One region of the Nonomuraea sp. NPDC050556 genome, then DNA from elsewhere that is predicted to be linked to it. Evidence: riboswitches for the same ligand, from Rfam matches in the RefSeq annotation. Region 1 holds a riboswitch; each other region holds the start of a gene.
The links. Region 1 has a riboswitch for cyclic di-AMP ahead of ACIBG8_RS13105 (CHAP domain-containing protein). Riboswitches for the same ligand answer to the same signal wherever they lie in the genome.
Positions count from the first base shown of each region.

Region 2: linked by a shared signal. The riboswitch ahead of ACIBG8_RS17805 (C40 family peptidase) and the one ahead of ACIBG8_RS13105 (CHAP domain-containing protein) in region 1 are both predicted to bind cyclic di-AMP.
Region 3: linked by a shared signal. The riboswitch ahead of ACIBG8_RS38980 (hypothetical protein) and the one ahead of ACIBG8_RS13105 (CHAP domain-containing protein) in region 1 are both predicted to bind cyclic di-AMP.

Region 1 is NZ_JBITGU010000001.1:2,706,406-2,712,985, reverse strand. It holds gene ACIBG8_RS13130 (extracellular solute-binding protein) at 27-1,364, opposite strand; gene ACIBG8_RS13125 (RNA 2'-phosphotransferase) at 1,608-1,958, shown strand; gene ACIBG8_RS13120 (RNA 2'-phosphotransferase) at 1,934-2,137, shown strand; gene ACIBG8_RS13115 (hypothetical protein) at 2,188-2,598, shown strand; partial or broken gene ACIBG8_RS13110 (DUF6185 family protein) at 2,674-2,985, opposite strand; gene ACIBG8_RS13105 (CHAP domain-containing protein) at 3,247-3,933, opposite strand; cyclic di-AMP (ydaO/yuaA leader) riboswitch at 3,946-4,083, opposite strand; gene ACIBG8_RS13100 (Gfo/Idh/MocA family protein) at 4,201-5,139, opposite strand; gene ACIBG8_RS13095 (aldo/keto reductase) at 5,696-6,520, opposite strand.
Region 2 is NZ_JBITGU010000001.1:3,761,470-3,768,049, reverse strand. It holds gene ACIBG8_RS17820 (phosphotransferase family protein) at 1-1,006, opposite strand, end outside; gene ACIBG8_RS17815 (NYN domain-containing protein) at 1,128-2,441, shown strand; gene ACIBG8_RS17810 (NlpC/P60 family protein) at 2,528-3,499, shown strand; cyclic di-AMP (ydaO/yuaA leader) riboswitch at 3,808-3,968, shown strand; gene ACIBG8_RS17805 (C40 family peptidase) at 4,046-4,546, shown strand; gene ACIBG8_RS17800 (hypothetical protein) at 4,619-5,272, shown strand; gene ACIBG8_RS17795 (M48 family metallopeptidase) at 5,275-6,531, shown strand; gene ACIBG8_RS17790 (glycosyltransferase family 4 protein) at 6,528-6,580, shown strand, end outside.
Region 3 is NZ_JBITGU010000004.1:396,737-403,316, reverse strand. It holds gene ACIBG8_RS39010 (class I SAM-dependent methyltransferase family protein) at 1-680, shown strand, start outside; gene ACIBG8_RS39005 (NUDIX domain-containing protein) at 677-1,453, shown strand; gene ACIBG8_RS39000 (methyltransferase domain-containing protein) at 1,446-2,126, shown strand; gene ACIBG8_RS38995 (PadR family transcriptional regulator) at 2,102-2,614, opposite strand; gene ACIBG8_RS38990 (MDR family MFS transporter) at 2,671-4,113, shown strand; gene ACIBG8_RS38985 (DUF5302 domain-containing protein) at 4,185-4,397, shown strand; cyclic di-AMP (ydaO/yuaA leader) riboswitch at 5,053-5,191, shown strand; gene ACIBG8_RS38980 (hypothetical protein) at 5,361-6,161, shown strand.

The DNA of each region.
Region 1 (6,580 bases):
GCGCCGCCGTACAGGAAGAAGGTGGACTAGCCCGCGGCCTTGACGGCGTCGTCGATGAGCTGCTGCCAGGCCTTGTCGAGGCTCACGCTGCCGTCGTCCATGCCCTGCACCACCGACTCGATGGCGTTCTTGACCTGCGCGTGCTTCACGCCCAGGAACACCGGCTGCAGCGAGGCGGCCGACTTGGCGAAGATCTCGCCGATCGGGGCGTCGTCGAAGTAGGGGTTCTTGGCGCCCTGCACCGCCGGGTCGGCCTGCGCCTTGCTGTTGCTCGGCATGTTCCCGGCCGTGGTGAAGATCGAGGCTTCGGTCTCCGCGCTGGTCAGGTAGTCGGCGACCATCGCGGCCTCCTTCGGGTGCTTGGTCTGCTTCGGCACCGCGACCCACGAGCCGCCCCAGTTGCCGCCGCCGCCGGGCACCGCCGCGACGTCCCACTTGCCCTTGTTCGCGTCACCGGCGTTGCCGGACACGACGCCGAGCATCCACGACGGGCAGCCGAGCGTGGCGAAGGTGTCCTTCTGCATGCCGGCCGACCACTCGTCGGTGAAGTTGCGCAGCTTGGCGGTCAGTCCCTGGGTCGTCAGCTTCTGCGCGAAGTCGAACGCGTTCTTCACCGCCGGGTTCTTGTCGACGATGAGGTTGTTGTCCTTGTCGAAGTAGGTGACGTTGCCGTTCTTGGCCGCCTCCTGGACGAGGACCACGTTGTAGAGCGTGTTGGTGCCGTCGGTGAACTTGCTGCCCTTGGCCTTGGCCTGGAACTGCTGGCCGACCTTGAGGAAGTCGTCCCACGTCGGCCACAGGGCGCTGACCTTGTCGCGCTCGGTGGGCAGGCCGGCCTTCTTGAACAGGTCCTTGCGGTAGCAGAGGCTCATGCCGCCGATGTCGGTGCCGAGGCCGAACAGCTTGCCGTCGGCGGCGACGCCGTTCTCCCACTTCCAGGCGGGGAAGTCGCCCTGGCGGGAGGTCAGGCCCTGCTCGCCGAGGTCGGCCCACCACTCGGGGTGCGCCTTGGCCAGGCCCATGCCGCCCTCGTCGATGCCGATCACGTCACCGGCGCCGTTGCCGGACTGCAGGTACTGGATCATCTGCGGCCAGTACTGCTGCTCGAACTGGTCGGAGAGGTGCGCCTCCTTGATCTTGATGTCGGTGTGGGAGGCGTTCCACTTCTCGATCGGCTCCTTGTAGCCGAAGTTGGTGCCGCCGCCGAAGGTGTTGACCGTGATGGTGACCGGCTCGGGGGCGGAGGCTGCGGCGCTCTGTCCGGTCGACGGGGCGGGGGTGCCGCCCGAGCCACAGGACGTGATCGTCAGGGCGGTGGCCAGGACCGCCGCGCTCAGCGCGCCGCGGCGCATGCTGATAGTCATGGGGAGACCCCTCTCGTGGGGAGCTGGGAGGTGGCCGCGGCAGGCCGCGGGGGTTTTCGGGAATTTTGGGAGCGCTCCCAAACAGAGTGGCCATCCGTGTGCTCAGCCGTCAACTGCCTGAAACGCAACCGTTACCGAGAGAGCGTTCTCCCAGTTTGAAGTCGTATATACGGCGCAAACGGTCATTTGGGAGCGCTCCCATATCGATAGCCCCACAGACCACGCGTCTGGGAGGATGTCCCGATGAACTCCCAGCGGATGGTCCGGGTGTCCAAATACCTGGCCAGACACCTCAGGCACGCGCCGGAGGAGATCGGCATCTCGCTCGACCAGCACGGGTGGGTGGAGATCGACGACCTGGTGCGGGCGGCGGGCGCGCACGGCTTCGCCGTGACGCGCGACGAGCTCGAACAGGTGGTGGCGGAGAACGACAAGCGCAGGTACGTGATCGAGGGGACCCGCATCAGGGCGAGCCAGGGGCACTCGTCTCGGTGGACCTCGGGCTGGAGCCTGCCGTACCACCCGAGTTCCTCTACCACGGGACCGTCGGGCGCAGCGTCGCCGCGATCATGTCGTCGGGGTTGCTGCCGATGAGCCGGCAATACGTCCACCTGTCGGCGGACAGGGAGACCGCGGAGCGGGTGGGGGCCAGGCGGGGCAAGCCGGTGGTGCTCGTCGTCGCGTCCGGCGCGATGCACAGAGAGGGGCACGAGTTCCGGGTGAGCGCCAACGGCGTGTGGCTCACCGCCCACGTCCCGCCGCGGTTTTTGTGAGTACCCCCCTGCTCAGGTGATCCGCCGGTGATCGTCCGACGATGGGCGGCATGTACATCCAGCTGGCACTCGCCCTGGCTCTCACCCCGATCAGCTCATGGGGCCCCGTCACCACACCCGACGGGCACCTGAGCATGGACGGCGTGATCGAGCGAACCGTCACCTTCTCCCAGGGCCCCAACGGCCTGCCCGTCGCCCACCCCGCCTACGCGGTGAAGGGGTACGGCTGGCTGGACTTCGGCCACTGCGGCACCACTGCCGTGACCAGGCAGATGAAGGCGGGATTCGCCCTCAAGGACTGGGTCAAGCACCCTTGCAGGACGAGGCTCCAGCAGCCTCGGCCGCGGATCGACGTACCGCTGAACGCGCAGTTGAGGGACGTCGCCTTCATCGACGTGGAGGTCTGCTCGACGGGCGGGGCCACGGGGGACAGCTGCGCGACCACCAGGATCTACGGCTGAGTCAGCCGCGCCTGAACACCTGCAGGGGGTCGCTCTGCACGAGGCCCGCGTCGGGCTGCACGATGACGTAGACCATCAGCGCGACCGCCGTGAGCTGGGGGAGCAGGCCGACGAGCCGCGCCGGCCAGCCGCCGAGCCCGTAGAGGGGTGGCGAGGTCGTATCTGACGCTCGTCGGTTCGACCTCCAGCAGGCGCAGCGTCTTGACGTCGATGACGATCGCCGTGAGCGACAGCACTCCCCACACGAGGGTCCTGGCCGAGCAGTTGGGAGACCAGCAGGTGGCCCAGGGCGCTGACCACGTAGCTCAGGGCGATCGGCAGCACCTTGATCACACCGGCGCGGCCGGGCAGGTACCGCCACAGCAGGCCGAGCAGGAACCCGGGGACGAGCCAGAAGAGCGGCCCGCCGGCGTCGGACGGTGGGCGCGTCCACGGCCGTCCGCGAGAGGGCCGTGAACGCCAGGACGAGCCCCGCCATCGAGAGCGCGCACAACACCCACAACGCGCTCAGGGCGGAGGATCGGAGGGATCGGGAGGGACGCGGCCGGGCCTCGGCCCGGCCGCGCACTCGTCGAAGCATGCGTCCATGGTCGCTTCGGCGACCCTGGGCGTCGGAGGGGGTGGGAAAACTACTTCAAACCGTGACGGTCAGGCGTTGCCGTACTCGGGGTAGCCGTAGCCGACGACCTGGGACTTGGGACGCACGCGCTCCTCGACCTGGCCGTTGCCGGTGTTGCCCTCGATCGTGGTGATCGTGCCGTTGCCGTTGTCCTTCTCCACGAAGCCGACGTGCTGGATGGCGTCGAGGCTCTTGCTGCCGCTCCAGGAGAAGAACACCACGGAGCCCGGCTTGGCGGCGGTGCCCCAGCGCTTGTTGGCCTTGAACCACTTGGCGTGCGTCACGGTGTACGCGTCCCAGCCGACGGTCTTGCGCGCGCCGGTCTCCTCGCCGACCCAGGACACGAACATCGCGCACCAGGCGGCGTTGAGGTAGTCCTGCCTGCTGCCGCCGTCCCGCTTGACGGTCTCGGCGGCGCGCTGGGAGTTCACGTACCACTTCTGGAACTTGGTGCCGCCGCCCTTGGCGTCTTCCTTGGTGCCGATCTGCGCCTTCGCCAGCGAGAGGACCTTGGTGACCGAGGGCTTGGCCTCGACGGGCGCCTGCGCCTTGGGGGCCTGCAGTGCGGCGATGTGGGGGAGCTCTGGGAGGGGCTTCGGTGCGGTCTCGGCAGTGGCCGAGGTGTGGACGCCGAAGGCGGCGCTGAACACGCTCATGCCCAGGATTGCGTGCGAGTAGTTGAGCTTCGGGGTGCGCGTGCGACGGTGCTTGGCCATCGAGAGGGGAACTCCTTGCTTCCATGCCGCTTACCGAGTTAGCTGACGGGTTCGGGCGTGGAAGCTGCCCTATGGCACCGAAGTGCCGATTCACCCCAAAGGACGTGGGTCCCCGGCTCCGCCTCACGGCGGACTCAGCGGTCACAGGCGAGCCTGTGAATGTCTTGTGCGATGGTTTGGCAACGAACGGGTAGCCCGGACGTATACCTCGAGTGCCTTGAAGGTAATACATCGGGCAAGGAGATTACAAATCCGCAAATGACCAGGTCAGAGGAGGCGGTTCCTCGCGTCCTCCAGAAGCCGCATCATCGTGAGGGTGTCGTCGAGCGGCATGACCGCGCTCTCCGTGCGTCCCTCGCGCAGCGCGTCGCGCACTTCGCGCACCTCGTTGGCGTAGCCGTCCGAGGGGCCGGTGAACTCCTCGTCGCCGATGGTGAATCTGGTGGGAGCCCAGAAGGGGGCGTCGATGTCGACGCGGGCGAGGGTGCCGACGATGGTGGCGCTGTTGGCGTGCGGGCTGACCAGCGAGGTGTCCAGCAGAGCCCGCGCGCCGCCCTGGAACTCCATCAGCACCCCCGCCTCGGCGTCCACACCCGAGGGCGCCAGCGAACCGGCCACGTGGACTTTTTCCGGCTGGCCGAGGAAGAGCTGGGCCAGGGCGAACGGGTAGATCCCCAGGTCGAACAGGGCGCCGCCGCCGGTGGCCGGGTTCCAGAGACGGTGTTCCGGGTCGTACGGCTGCGCGAAGCCGAACGACGCCTGGACCAGCCGGATGTCGCCCAGCCTGCCGTCCTGGGCGAGCTTCGTGATGTGCTGGATCTGGGAGTTGAAGCGGGTCCACATGGCTTCCATGAGGAACACCTTGTTCTCCCGGGCCAGCTGGACCATGCGCTCGGCTTCGGCGACGCTGGCGGTGAGGGATTTCTCGCAGAGGACGGCTTTGCCGTTGGCGATGGCGTGCTCGGCGACCTCGAGGTGCTGGGCGTGGGGGGTGGCGATGTAGACGGCGTCTACCGACGGGTCTTCGCAGAGGGCTTTGTAGGAGCCGTGCGCGTGCTCGGCGCCGAGGTGCGCGGCGAGGTCCGCGGCCCTGGCCTGGTCGCGCGACCCTACGGCCGCGACCCGCATGGTGGGTTCAGCGGCGATCACCTCACCGACGGTGCGCGCGATGCCGCCGGTCGCCGCGATGCCCCACGCCAGTTCCATCACACCCGGTCCTCCCGATCAGTAAAGAGAACCCCACCTTAGAGCGAACCCCACAAAGACCACCAACCCCCCACCCAAACCCCCACGAATCCCCAAGAAGCCCCTCCAGCGCTCCATCCCTTCAGCGCTCCATCCCTTCAGCGCTCCATCCCTTCAGCGCTCCATCCCTTCAGCGCTCCATCCCTTCAGCGCTCCGCCCCTTCAGCGCTCCGCCCCTTCAGCGCTCCGCCCCTCCGCCCCCAACACGCCCATCCCTCAACGTCTCGAAGGAGACCTCTCCCCGGGAGACCCACACTCTGAGCCCACCCACCCCTGGGGCGCCCGCCCCGGCCGCTCGGTCGGATCCCTGGACCACCCGTGCACCCCGGCCACCCGTGCACCCCGGCCACTCCAGCGCTCACTGGGCGCCACCGGCAACCCCGGGGTCACCGCCTACGCACCCCCGCTCCCTGAGGGCGCGCGTCCTCAAAGGGACCCGCACTTAACGGCGGGCCCCACACCCTGCGCAGACCTCACCCCCAAGAAGCCTGGCCCGCGCCTCAAAAAGCCCTCGCCGTCACCCCACGCGGTTGAAGGTCGCCGGATCAGGCCCCAGCCGCGTGTCCGTGTTGAGCGCGCCGATGGCCGCCATGTCCTCCGGATCCAACGTGAACTCGAACACGTCGATGTTCTCCCGGATCCGCGAAGGCGTCACCGACTTGGGGATCACCACGTTCCCCAGCTGGATGTGCCACCGCAACACGATCTGCGCCGGCGTCCTCCCGTGCTTGGCCGCCAGCGTCCCCAACGCCGGCTCCTCCAGCAGCCCCTTCCCCTGCCCCAACGGACTCCAAGCCTCCGTGAGGATCCCGTTGGCCTCGTGGAACGCCCGCACCTCGGCCTGCGGAAAGTTCGGGTGCAGCTCGATCTGGTTGATCGACGGCACGATCTGCGTCTCCTCCATCAGCCGCTCGAGATTGCCGACCGTGAAGTTCGACACCCCGATCGCCCTGACCCGCCCGTCCTTGAACAGCCGCTCCAGCCCCCGCCACGCCTCGACGTACCTGTCCTGCTCCGGCACCGGCCAGTGGATCAGGTAAAGATCGAGGTAGTCGAGCCCCAGCAGCTTCAGACTCCCCTCGAACGCGGCCTCCACCCGATCGTGGTCGGAGTTCCACAGCTTGGTGGTGATGAACAACTTCTCCCGAGGTACGGCAGAGCCGGCGAGCGCCCGCCCCACCCCCGCCTCGTTCTGATAGAGCGTCGCGGTGTCGATGGACCGGTACCCCGCCTTCAGGGCCGCGGACACGGCGGTGGCGGCCTCGTCGTCGGGCACCCGCCAGACGCCGAACCCGAGTTGCGGTATCTGGACACCGTTGGTGTTGAGCAGCAGTGTGTTCATACTCTTCATTGTTCACTTCTGGTTCTCTACGCCTTAAGGCGGCACGGCTAGCTTGAAGCG
Region 2 (6,580 bases), 1.1 Mb from region 1:
CGTCTGGCATGGGTTGTTCGCCGAAGTGGATGCGGCGGTGCCAGACGCGGGCCATGACGATGCCGTGGCGCAGCGCCGCGTACGTCTCGTAGAAAGGCATGTCCTTCGGGGTGTAGCCGGTCAAGGAGGTGTATCTGGCGCAGACGTCCTCCGTGCGCATGAAGTCCGGCAGGCCGGGGAGTTCGAAGACCTCGGCGATGTCCTGGAAGAAGCGGTGGAGGAAGATCATCCAGCCCAGGTCGAGCTCGCGCGGGCCGATCGCGGCCATCTCCCAGTCGAGCACCGCCACCGGAGTGAAGTCGCGGTACATCACGTTGCCGATCCGCGCGTCGCCCCAGCACAACACGTCAGGACCCGGGTCCTCCGGCCAGTGGGTCTCCAGCCAGTCGAAGGCGCGCTCCAGCAACGGGATGCGCATCGCCCCGTGCGCCCACTCGTAATAGGCGCGCTGCTCGTCCACGTGCCTGCGCAGCCCGCCCTCGCCGAGCACCGCCAGCTCCTCCTTCGCGAACGGCGCGTCGTGGAGCGCCGCCACGATGGCCACCGTGTGGTCCTGCAGCCGGCGGCGATCGGCGGGAGCGGCGTCCAGCAGCCACCCCTCGAAGGTGTAGGGAGCCACGTCGAGCGGGACGTCGCCGTCCTCGCGCTCCATCACGAAGAACGGCGTGCCCAGCGGCCCCGCGTCGGGCTCGAACCACAGGGCGCGCGGCGCGAGCACCCCGGCCCGCTCCCTGGCCAGCCGCATGACCTCGAACTGCGTCCCCAGGTCGTAGGTGGGGAAGACGGGCACGGCCTCGGCGGCCGGCGCCATGCGGGCCACGCACCGCGTCTGCCCTCCCTGCCACGAGGCGGTGAAGAAGAGCGTCTCGCTCGACATCCCGTTGCCCGAGGGGCGCGACAGCTCCGACACCGTCACCGCGCAGCCGAGCCTGCCCTCCAGCCAGGCGTGCACCCGGTCGTGGAGTTCGTCGAGATCGCGGGTCGATGTGCGCATCTGCTCCGACATGGCACAGTCGTATACCTCCAACCAAGCGCTTGTCCATATGCACCCGGACACGCCCATGCCCGCGACAGCCGTACCCTTGTCTGAAAGACAGCACGCGAAGGGTCAGTTGAAAGGCAGTGGGATGAGCTCAGCCGGTGAAGGCCTGTCTCGCCCGCTTCCCGAGCAGGTGCGGATCAACGTGGTCGACCTGGCCGCTCAGGTGCTCGGGTCGATGCCCGCTGCCACGATCCCGCCGCCGCTGCGCGGCATCGCCAAGTTCGATCCGCGAAAACGGGCCAAGCTCGGCAGCGCGCCCATCGCGGCCCAGCTGGAGAACGACAAGGAGTTTCGCGAGGCGGTCGCCGAGTCGGTGGCGGCCGGGTGGCCGGAACTCGTCTCAGCGCTGGCCGAGGGCAACGTGCCGCCGGCCGCCGACCCCGTCCTGGTGGCTGCCGCAGCTTATCTGACCCGCCCGCCCGGATGGGCGGAGATGGTCGAGACGGCCCGCGTGGATCTCGAGCAGACGGCCGCCGCAGCCGAGGGCTCCGCCCAGGAGCAGACCGTCACCCGCCTGCGCGAGCAGCTCGCCGCGCAGAAGACCTCGGCCAAGGAGGAGGTCGAACGGTTGCGCGAGCAGCTCAAGACCGCCCGCTCGGAGAACTCCGACCTGCGGCGCAAGCTCCACGAGGCGCGCGAGCGGATGAAGGCGGCCGACTCCAGGGCGGCCGAGTTCGAGCACGCGGCCCAGCACGCCAAGGAGTCGAAGGCCGCCGCTTCGTCGGCGGGGGAGTCCGAGGTCAGGCGGTTGCGCGAGCGGCTCAGCGACGTGGAGCGCCAGCTTGAGGCGTCGCGCCGGGCCGCGCGCGAGGGCAGGAGCATCGAGGACGCGCGCATCAGGGTGCTGCTCGACGCGCTCCAGGACGCCTCGGCCGGGCTGCGCAGGGAGCTCGCCCTGCCCACGACGATCAGCCGTCCGGCGGACTCGGTGGCCGCGGTCGCGCCGGGGCAGCCGGGCGTCGCCGCCCGCGCACTGGCCGACGACGACCCGCAGCTGCTCGACCAGCTGCTGGCGCTGCCGCAGGTGCACCTGATCATCGACGGCTACAACGTCACCAAGACCGGCTACGGCACGCTCACCCTCGCCGACCAGCGGGCCAGGCTGATGACCGGGCTCGGCGGCCTGGTCGCGCAGACCCGCGTCGAGGTGACCGTGGTCTTCGACGGCGCGGAGCTCAACGCGCCCGTCCAGGTGGTGGCGCCGCGCGGGGTGCGGGTGATGTTCAGCGCCCCGGGCGAGATCGCCGACGACCTCATCAGGCAGCTCGTGCGGGCGGAACCGCAGGGCAGGGCCATCGCGGTGGTGTCGTCCGACCGCGAGGTCGCCGAGTCGGTGCGCAGGATGGGCGCGCGCGCCGTACCCTCGTCGATGTTGCTCAGGCGGCTCGGCCGGGCTTAGGTCACAAATCAGACTTTCTGGTTAGCTGGCCCTTCCCTTTTCTGTACTATTTCCCCCCAGGTGTGATCACTGGGAGGGCGTGCGCTGTGAGGTTTGGCCGGGTACCGCTGGCCGCGGGCATGGCGGTGGTGGCTCTTCTGCTGCCCCTTGACGGGGCGATGGCCGATCCCAAGCCGACCATCAAGCAGGCCAAGGCCAAGCTCGAGAAGCTCAACGACAAGGCCGACAAGGTCGTCGAGAGCTACAACCAGGCCACCGAGCGGTACAAGAAGGCGAAGAAGGCCTACGGCACGCTCAACGACACCTACAAGCGCAGGCTGGCCACCGTCGCCGGGTTACGCACCCAGATCGTCACCATGGCCGTCAACGAGTACCAGACCGGCGTCATGGGCCACCTGCCCGCGCTCATGGGCGGGGGCGACCCGACGGGCAAGCTCAACGTCATGGCCCTGGTCGACCAGCTCGCCGACGAGCGGTCCGAGCAGCTCACCGCGTTCGACAACCAGAACCGCGAGCTCGTGGCCGACCGCGACAAGGCCAAGACGGCGCTGGCGTCGGCCGACAAGGAGCGCGACGCGGTCGCCAAGGACCGGGCCGACGTGCTCAAGCTGGTCGCCCAGCAGAAGAAGCTGCTGGTGAAGCTCGGCGCCTACCGGGCGGGCGACCCCAACAGCACGGGCGTGGAGTACACGGGCTCGGCGTCGGGCAACGCGGCGGCCGTCCTGGAGTTCGCCTTCGCGCAGGTGGGCAAGCCGTACCAGTTCGGCGGTACGGGGCCGGGCAGCTGGGACTGCTCGGGGCTGACGCAGGCGTCGTGGCGGGCCGGTGGCGTGTCGCTGCCGCGCACGACGTGGGAGCAGTGGTCGTGGGGGGCGAACCGCAAGGTGCCGCTCGACTCGCTGCAGCCGGGGGACCTGATCTTCAGCGAGGGTCTGGGGCACGTCAGCATCTACGCGGGGGACGGCAAGATCGTCCACGCGCCGCAGACGGGTGACGTGGTCAAGATCGTCGCCCTTTCCGACTACGGCAGGCCGCTCGTCGGCGCTATCCGCCCGTAGTCCCTTTTCACCATCTTTCCGGTACGGCGCGCCGTACCGGAACTCAGCCATGCCCTGAAACGGATGTGACTGGAGTGACGGATGGGGTTTGACAGACCCTGTGAGGGGCGCGATGTGAGCAGGGTCACATATCGATAACAGAGCCCCATGTCCAGCAGGGGTATCTCGTCTTACTGACGGAAAGATGGATCTTTACTCTTTGCTTACGCTTTGCCGAGCCGTGGCGAGACGAGTACCTTCTGGCTCCGCGGCGGCAAGCCATGACGCCCGCGAAGTGAATCCGTTGGCCGCCGCCCACCAGAACGACCCCCGGCGGCCTGCCGAATTCGTGCAGCCAGGAGGCACGGAGCCGGGGAACCATCGATCCCATTCCCCCGGGATCAGGGGTGAATCGGCGCATCACGCGCCGTAGGGCGACTTCCACGCCCGAATCCGTCAGCTAACCCGGTAGGCATTCGTGGAAGTCCCAAGGAGACAATCCTGTCTACCTCCCTGCAATTCCCCCGTTTGTCGCGCCTAGCCCGCATCTCTCTGAGCGGGATCGCCATGACGATGACCGTGACAGCCGGGGGCGTCGCCCTCCAGGCTGCCTCGGCCCAGGCGGCGACGGCGAGCACCACCACCACGACCGCGAAGCCCGCCAAGGTGACGCGGTCGGCGAAGGCGGCGAAGGCCGCCCGGCAGAAGGCGAGGGCCGGCAAGGCCGTCGCCGTGGCCAAGAAGCAGCTCGGTGACCCCTACCGCTACGGCGCGACGGGCCCAGGCTCCTTCGACTGCTCCGGACTCGTCCAGTACGCCTGGAGGAAGGCCGGAGTGAAGATCCCGCGCGTGACGAACAGCCAGTACGCACGCATCAGGACCAAGGTCTCCTGGGGCAACCTCCGCCCGGGCGACCTGATGTTCTTCCACGGGAAGGGCCACGTGGGCATGTATGTCGGCAACGGCAAGATGATCCACTCGCCGAGCTCGGGTAAGACGGTCCGCATCGAGAAGCTCAGCGGATGGCGGAAGTCGTCGTTCGCGGGAGCGGTGCGTCCCGGCGCGTGACCCCTTCGTGCAGGCCCCGTCCCGACGTGGGACGGGGCTTTCACGCGTACGGCCCGGCTACGCTCTTTGAGCGTGTCCCTCCTCCTCAGAGCATCGCTGGCGGCCCTCGCCGTCCTGGCGGTCTGCGTGGGGAGCGCACCACCGCCGACCAGTGACCTGACCCGGCGCGCCGAGCTCGCGGCCGAGCGGGTGTCGGCCATCCTGGGGGTCCCCGTACATCCCGTCGTGGTGGTCCCGTCCTCCGACGGCGAAGCGGCGAGGCTCGCAGGGGTCGGGTCCGTCGACGGGCTCGCCGCGCTGGCCGACCGCGGCCGCGTCATCGTCGTGCCGGGCAACTTCGCCAAGCTCACCCCCACCGGCCGCGACGTCGTCCTCACCCACGAGCTCACCCACGTCGCGGCGGGCACCGGCGGCGTCCCCGCCTGGCTGCGCGAGGGTTTCGCCGACTACGTCGCCTACCGCGACGCCGGGCTGCCGGTGAAGGTCGCGGCGGCGGAACTGGCCGGAGACGTGCGCGCCGGTCGCCTGCCGTACGAGCTCCCAGGACCTCAGGACTTCGCCCCGGGCGCCGTGCGGCTGGCCCAGGCGTACCAGGAGGCGTGGCTGGCGTGTCGCTTCGTCGCCGAGCGCTTCGGTGAGGACAGGCTGGTGAGGCTCTATCGTGATCCGACGTCGCTCGGCATCACCCGAGGATGGCGTGAGTACGTGCTCGAACAACTGGGGTGACTATGGGCGAAGTGAGAGAACGGCGGCAGCTCGGGGTCGCGCTCGCGGGGCTCGGCGCGGTGATCCTCGTCGTGGTGTGGCTCACCACGCCCTGGCGGGTCCTGCCGCCCGGCGCCCCCTACGTCGCGCCGGACCCGGCGCGTGACTTCACCCCGGCCGAGATCGCCAGGTCCGTGGCGTTCGACGCGGCGACCGGCACGCCCGCCTACCTGTCGCTGGGGCTGACGATCCTGTTCGCCGGGATCCTGGTCGCCACCCCCTTCGGCGCGCGCCTCCTGGGCAGGCTCAGGGGCCCCTGGTGGGTGCGGGCGATCCTGGGCGTCCTCGTGCTCACCGTGCTCGTGGAGGCGGTCAGGTGGCCGCTGGGGATCTGGTTCGAGGTGCAGCTGCGCGCGTTCGGCCTGTCCACGCAGAACTGGGCGAGCTGGAGCCTCGACCGCGTCAAGAGCATCGGCGTGCGGGTCGTGCTGCTGTCGATCATGGTCGTCGCGGTGATCGCGCTGGCCAGGCGGTTCAGGCGCTGGTGGATCCCGGCGGCCGTCGGCGCCTTCGCGCTCACCCTGGCCGCGTCGTTCGTCTATCCGGTGGTGTTCGAGCCGCTCTTCAACGACTTCCGCCCGATGCCCGCCGGTCAGTTGCGCACCGACCTGCTCGCGATGGCGCAGCGCGACGGCGTCCCGGTCGAGGACGTGCTCATCGCCGACGCCTCGCGCAGGACCAACGCGCTCAACGCCTACGTCTCCGGCTTCGGCGCCACCCGGCGCATCGTCGTCTACGACACGCTGCTGAAGGCTCCGGAGGACGAGATCGAGCTGGTCGTCGCGCACGAGCTGGGCCACGCCAAGTACGGCGACGTCCTCAACGGCACGCTGATCGGCGGGCTGGGGGCCGCGTTCGGCGCGGGCCTGCTCTTCCTGGCCTTCTGGCTGGTACGGCGGCGCGCGGGCGTGGAGGCGATCTCCGATCCACGGGCGGTGGGAGTCGTGATGGGGCTGATGAGCATCGCCACCGTGCTCTCTGGACCTGCCCAGAACGTCGTGAGCCGCCACGTCGAGGCCAGGGCCGACGTCCATGCCCTGGACCTCACCCGTGACCCGAAAACGTTCATCGCGATGCAGAAACGACTCGCGACGACCAACATTTCCGATTTGGCACCGGATGTCATGGAGTATGTCCTCTATGCATCCCATCCCACGGCTCCCGAGCGCATCGCCATGGCGCGCTCGTGGGCTCGCTTGAACCGCCTTCCAGAGCCGTGACCAGAGTCGTCATCGTCACGAACGACTTCCCGCCGAGGCCGGGCGGCAT
Region 3 (6,580 bases), on a different contig from region 1:
CCATGCTCGACTACGTCTACGTCAACGAGTCGCACGGCCTGCTCGGCGTCGGCAAGCTCATCGACCGCGCCTACCTGAACGCGGTCGGCTGGCGGGCCATCAGGGCCAGGCGCGACCTGCTGCACAACGTGCTCAGGGACGAGGTCTCCGCCAGGGCGGGCCGCGCGCTGGTGCTCGACGTCGCGGCCGGACCGGGACGCTACCTCCAGGACCTCGCCAAGGAGCAGCCGGAGATCGAGGTCGTCTGCCGCGACCTGGCCGAGGACGGCCTGCGCCTGGGCGCGGCGCAGGCGCACGGGCGCGGCCTGACCAACATCCGCTACGAGCGGGGCGACGCCTTCGACCCGGCCCCGCTCGACCGCCCCGCCGACATCATCGTGGTGTCGGGACTCTACGAGCTGATCCTCGACCAGGAGCTGATCGCCAAGTCCGTCGCCAGGCTGCGCGACCTGCTCGCCGACGACGGCGTGCTCGTCTTCACCACCCAGACGCGTCACCCGCAGCTGGAGTTCATCGCCAACGTCCTGCCCAACCGCGACGGCGACCCGTGGATCATGGAGTGCAGGAGCGCCGAGCAGGCGCACGCGTGGGCGCGGGCGGCGGGCTTCGTCGACGTGCTCAGCCGGATGGAGAGGGTCGGCCTGTTCGCCGTCACGACGGCCACTACCGTGGAGCGGTGACTGCCGACGGAGATTACGGGATGCCAGGCTCGCTGGCGAAGGTGCTGGCCGACGTGACGGCCGAACGCGTGGCCCAGGACGTCATGTGGGGCATCCAGGAGCGCCCCGACGGCACGTCCACAGCCCGTACGGCGGAAGCCGACGCGGCCAAGCTGGAGCTCGAAAGGGCCAAGGACGACGAGGCCCACACCTGGCGGCACATCCTGCACGAGGAGGTCCTTGAGGCGTTCGCCGAGGAGGACCAGGACCGGCTGCGCACCGAGCTGGTCCAGGTGGCGGCCGTCGCGGTGAAATGGATCCAGGCCGTCGACCGGCGCGGGACCCGCGCGCCGCACCAGGTGAAGCAGGCGCGCTTCAGGACGATCACCGACGTGCACGTGCTGCTGGTCCGCGACGGGAACGTGCTGCTGGGCAGGCGCAGGAACACCGGGTACGCCGACGGCCAGTGGCAACTGCCCGCCGGGCACCTGGAGGAGGGCGAGTCGGTCACCGAGTGCGCGGTCCGCGAGGCGCGTGAGGAGGTCGGCGTCGAGCTCACCGACCTCAGGTTCGCGCACGTGGACCACCGCGCCCCCGAGCGGGTGGGGTTCTTCTTCGTGGCGGAGAGCTGGGCCGGGGAACCGTACAACGCGGAGCCGGACAAGTGCTCGGAGCTCGCCTGGCACCCGCTCGGCGCGCTGCCCGCGGACACGGTGGACTACACGGCGCGGGCCGTACGCGAGATCCTTGACGGAAAGACGTTCGGGCTGCACGGGTGGGTTCAGGATGCTTGACTACGACGCCGAGGCGGACAGCTACGACGAGACGCGCGGCGGGCTGCCCCGAGCGCGCGCTGCCGCCGACGCGGTGCGCTCGCTGGTGCCCGGCGGCACGCTGGTGGATGTGGCGTGTGGGACCGGGCTGGTGAGCAGGGAGCTGGCCAGGAGCGGGCTGCGGGTGCTCGGGATCGACGCGTCGCACGGGATGGCCAGGATGGCGTCGGGCCGGGTGCTCGTCGCGGTCGGTGACTCCCGCAGGTTGCCGCTGCCTGACGCGAGCGTGGACGCGGTGAGCCTCATCTGGCTCCTGCACCTGGTCCAGGACGCCGCGCCGATCGTCGCCGAGTGCGCCAGGGTGCTGCGCCCCGGCGGCGTCCTCGTCACCACGGTCGCCAAGTCCGCCTCGTACGCCGACGACCTCGACCCGCTGCTCGCGCCGTACAGAGAGGCCACCGACGAAGCGGGGCTGATCGCCGAGCTGGCCGCGGCACACGGCCTGCGCCCGTCGGGCGAGGCCGCCTTCACCGGGCACGGCCAGACGAGGACCCCGGCCAAGGTCGTCGCCGACCTCAAGGCGGGCCGCTACTCCTTCACTGCGGGACAGAGCCTGCTCGACGCGCTCGAAGCGCTGCCCGACCAGGACAAGCCCAGGCCGGAGCCCGTCTACCGGCTGCTGGCCTTCAGCTGATCGATCACGCCGTCCGCCCATTCCAGGCACGCCCGCGACTGCGCGAGGCCGAGCTGCAGGGCGAACTGCCCGAACCGGTACCCCTCGGGCGCCGGCGGGATCGACTCCAGCTGCGCCAGGCGCGTGGCGAAGTGTTCCCTGAGCCTGGTCACCGCCTCGATGGCCTCGTCGGTCTCCAGTAGCGGTAGCAGGAACGTGTGCAGCGCCGTCTCGCTCCTGGGCGGCGCCGTCGGGTGGAAGTCGAGCATCCACTCGCGGAGCGTCCGCGACCCGTCCTCGGTGATCGCGTAGATCTTGCGCCCGCGCGCCCCTTCCTCCAGCACGGTGATGAGCCCGTCGGCCTCCATCTTCACCAGCTCCGGATAGATCTGGCTGTGTTGCGCCTGCCAGACGTGGTTGATCGACACCCCGAACTTCTTGGTCAGGTCGTAGCCACTGGCTGCGCCTGCGGTGGTGAGCAGGCCGAGGAGCGCGATCCGCAAGGACATGATTCCCATCCTACAAAGGTATTGACATGTCAGAGCTTACATATCAATCTCTACCTGTGACTACTGACATAAAGAAAAAGGGGAACGGCCTGCTCCTGCTGGCCGTCCTTGGCGGCATGTTCCTCGCGATGCTCGACCAGACGATCGTCGGCACCGCGCTGCCCAAGATCACCTCTGAGCTGGGCGGCACCGACCTCTACACCTGGGTCGTGACCTCCTACCTGCTGACCTCGACGGTGACCGTCCCGCTGTACGGCAGGCTGTCCGACCAGTACGGCAGGAAGCGCCTGCTGCTGATCGGCGTGGTGGTGTTCGTGATCGGCTCCGCGTTGTGCGGGCTGAGTCAGGACATGACCCAGCTCATCGCCTTCCGCGGTTTGCAGGGCCTCGGGGCCGGGGCGTTGATGCCGCTGTCGATGGCGCTGGTGATCGAGCTGTTCCCGCCGGACAAGAGCGCCAGGGTGCAGGGCGCGCTCGGTGGCGTGATGGCGCTGAGCTTCGTGGCCGGCCCGTTCCTCGGCGGCCTGTTCACCGACTACGCGAGCTGGCGCTGGGCCTTCTACGTGAACGTGCCGCTCGGCATCATCCTGACCGCGATCATCGTCATGCGCCTGCCGTTCCGCAAGGGCACCGGCGGCGGGCGGCCCGACTACCTGGGCATCGCCGTCTTCGCCGTGGCGATCTGCGCGTTGCTCGTCGGGCTGACCAACAAGGGCATCGGCGACAACACCTGGACCACGCTGACCGTCGCCGGGCCGATCATCGGGTCGCTGGTGCTGCTCGCGGCGTTCGTGCTGATCGAGCGGCGGGTGGCCGACCCGATCATGCCGATGCACCTGTTCGCCAACCGCAGCTACACGCTGGTCAACGTGGTCTCGTTCTTCACCGCTTTCTGCATGTTCGCCGGGGTCGTCTTCCTGCCGCGTTACTTCCAGGAGGCGCTCGGGGTCAGCGCGACGAGCTCGGGTCTGCGCATCTACCCGCTCACGCTGGCCATGGTCGCGGGCAGCGTGATCATGGGCGCGCTGATGTCGCGGACCGGTCTGTTCAAGCCGTTCCTGCTCGGGGCCCCTGTGCTGCTGATCGCCGGGACGCTGCTGTGCGTGAACCTGTCGCTCGACACCGCGCCGCTGGCGCTGGCCGGGTGGATGGCGCTGATCGGGCTGGGCATGGGGCCGATGTTGTCCGGGCTGACCGTGGCGATCCAGCAGTCCGTCCCGCCGCAGTTCATCGGTACGGCTACCGCCAACCTGACCTTCTTCCGGCAGATCGGCGGCTCGGTGGCGCTCGCCATCGCAGGGACCGCTTATGGCTCGGTGGTCACCACGGAGGCGCCGCTCCACGGTCTGCAGGCGGCGCACGCCTCGGCTGCGGCGACCGTCATCCCGTGGCTGGGCGTCGCCGGGGCTCTGATCGCGTTCCTGGCCCTCACCGGGCTGCCTGGGGGTCGGCTGACGCGGGCCGTACCGGTGGAGCAGAAGCTGGAAGCCCTGGTCTGAACGGGCCCGGTTTCGCGCTGTGTGGGCAGTCGTGCGAAGCTGTGGGTTGTCCCCAACACCAGGAGGTCCTCATGGCTGACACCCCGGCGGAGCCGGACAACACGCAAGACGCCGAAGTCTCAGAGGACGAGATGAAGCGCAAGTTCCGCGAGGCGCTGGAGCTGAAGAAGAACCAGCACGCCGAAGCGGCGGCCGGTGGCAGGGGCAAGGACCCCTCGAAGATCCACGGCACGCACGGTCCTGCTGGTGGCAAGCGCACCTTCCGCCGCAAGAGCGGCGGTTAATCCTCCAGGGGGTACGGCCCAGCCGTACCCCCTTCTTTGTCCCCACCTCCTCGCGACCCCCACCTCTTCGCGACCCTTGGCGCGACCCCCAGCGACGCCCGCGATCTCCCCGTGAGACCCGCGACCTCCCGTGAGTTCCCCCGCACCCCCGCGTCGCTCCACTCGCCCCTTTGGCGCGCCACCCGCGATCCCCGACCTCCCGGCCCCAGGTCTCCCAGGCCCCCAGCGCCCCCACCTTCTGCGACTCGGGCTCTCCTGCGGCCCCAGCGCCCCCACCTCCCGCTACTCGCGCCCTCTCGGGCCCCGCGCCCTCCATGCGGCTCCATGGCGCGGCTTTCCTCTCGTTGCCGACCTTCATCGGGCCTTTGACGATCTCCTTCTCCAGGGGTGTGCATTCCGCCAGGGGAAGGTAGATCCATTTCGGGCCCCCGCCCTGTGATTGGCGTGACATTCGCCCCGAGATCGACAAGCGGCGGGAAATGTGCGAAATCCGGGGCTGTGCAGGGCTTTCGTGGTTGATAGGCACTACTGATTCATGGGACACCAAGGTAGATCTTCTGGGGTTTTCATGGGTTTAGTTTTGCTTTTGTCCCGCTTTGTGCCTACAGTCCTAAGCGTTACCAGCCGGTGACCTGGCCCTTCACCAGGAAGAGGCAGCCGGCTGGCGCCGAATCCCGCGAACGCGGGAGCCGGGGACCCACGTCCCTTGGGGTGAATCCGACCTCCCCAGGTCGGTAGGGCATCTCCACGCCCGAACCCGTCAGCTAACCCGGTAGGCGCGATGGAGAGGACCACGAACTTATGCGTTTCCACGCCCCTTCCCCCTTTCGTGCCGTAACGGCCCCCGGGTACTGATCTTTTTCTCCCGCTCTTTCGCGTAGCGACCGTCTGGCCCTTCTGCCCGGCTACGCGCCTTCTTGAGCGCGACTTTCCCCGTCCCCGCACAAAGGACCTTTCTTCTTCATGACTCCCCGCTTCGCCATGCGCACGTTCACCATGCTCGCTGTCGCCGGCCTCATCGCCGGAGCAGGCGCAGCCGCCGCCCACGCCGACGTCGAGATGACCCCCGTCGCCCAGCAGAACGAGAAGCCCGTCCTGCTCAAGGGGTCCACCACCGCCTCGTACTACTGGGACGACTCCTCCGGCCGCGCCGGTGACACGGGCCTGCCCGCCAGCGGCAAGCCGATGCAGAAGGGGATGGCCGCCAGCCCGAGCTGGCCGCTGTTCACCGAGGGGTACGTGGTCTACAAGGGCAAGAAGGCGCCGTTCTTCGTCGGCGACCGGGGTCCTGGCAACCCGTCGAACAACGGGGTCATGCTCGACCTCGACGCCAAGACGTTCGCCTACCTGCTGGGTGGCACGTTCAACAGCGGCACGCTGGGTGTGGACGGTGTCGGTGGCGAGGGGCACGCGAAGGTGGAGTACGTCATCACCAAGTGGGGCAACGGGGTGGGCAAGAAGAACCACCCGGTGGCGTTCTCCACGGGTGCTTGGGCGCGTAAGGACAGCAACCCCGCCAAGCCGCCGGTCCTCGCCGCCAAGGCTCCGGTGAAGAAGGCCGAGCCTGCGAAGAAGGCGGCTCCGGTCGAGGCCGCTGCTCCTGCCGCTGCGCCTAAGCCGATCGACGTTCAGGCGATGGCCGTGAAGTCGGACGCCACGGAGTCGAACACCATCGGTGGTGTCGCCATCCTGGGTGGTCTCGCGCTGCTCGGCGGTGGGCTGTTCCTGGCTCGGGGGCGGATCTCCGCTCTCGTCAAGCGCTGATCCCACGCTCGTAGCCCGGTGCCCGCCGTACAGGGCGCCGGGCTCCGCCGTACCCCGACCCGCCGACGCGGCGCCTTGGGGTGCGCGCCCTTAGCTCGGAAGGCCCATGTACCCCCCGGTTGGCCGAGACACTACGGTCATCCTCGCGCTACCCGGGGGTTGCGGGCGGACCTCCGCTCTCGTCAGGCGCTGATCCACCGCTCGTTGCCCGGTGCCCGCCGTACAAGGCGCCGGGCTCCGCCGTACCCCGACCCGCCGACGCGGCGCCCTGGGGTGCGCGCCCTTAGCTCGGAAGGCCCATGTACCCCCCGGGTGGCCGAGACACTACGGTCATCCCGCGCACTGCCCGCGCTGCGGGCGCGCTACCCGGGGGTTGCGGGTGGGGCTTTTCTCTGGGCGATTAGAATGTCATTCTATTT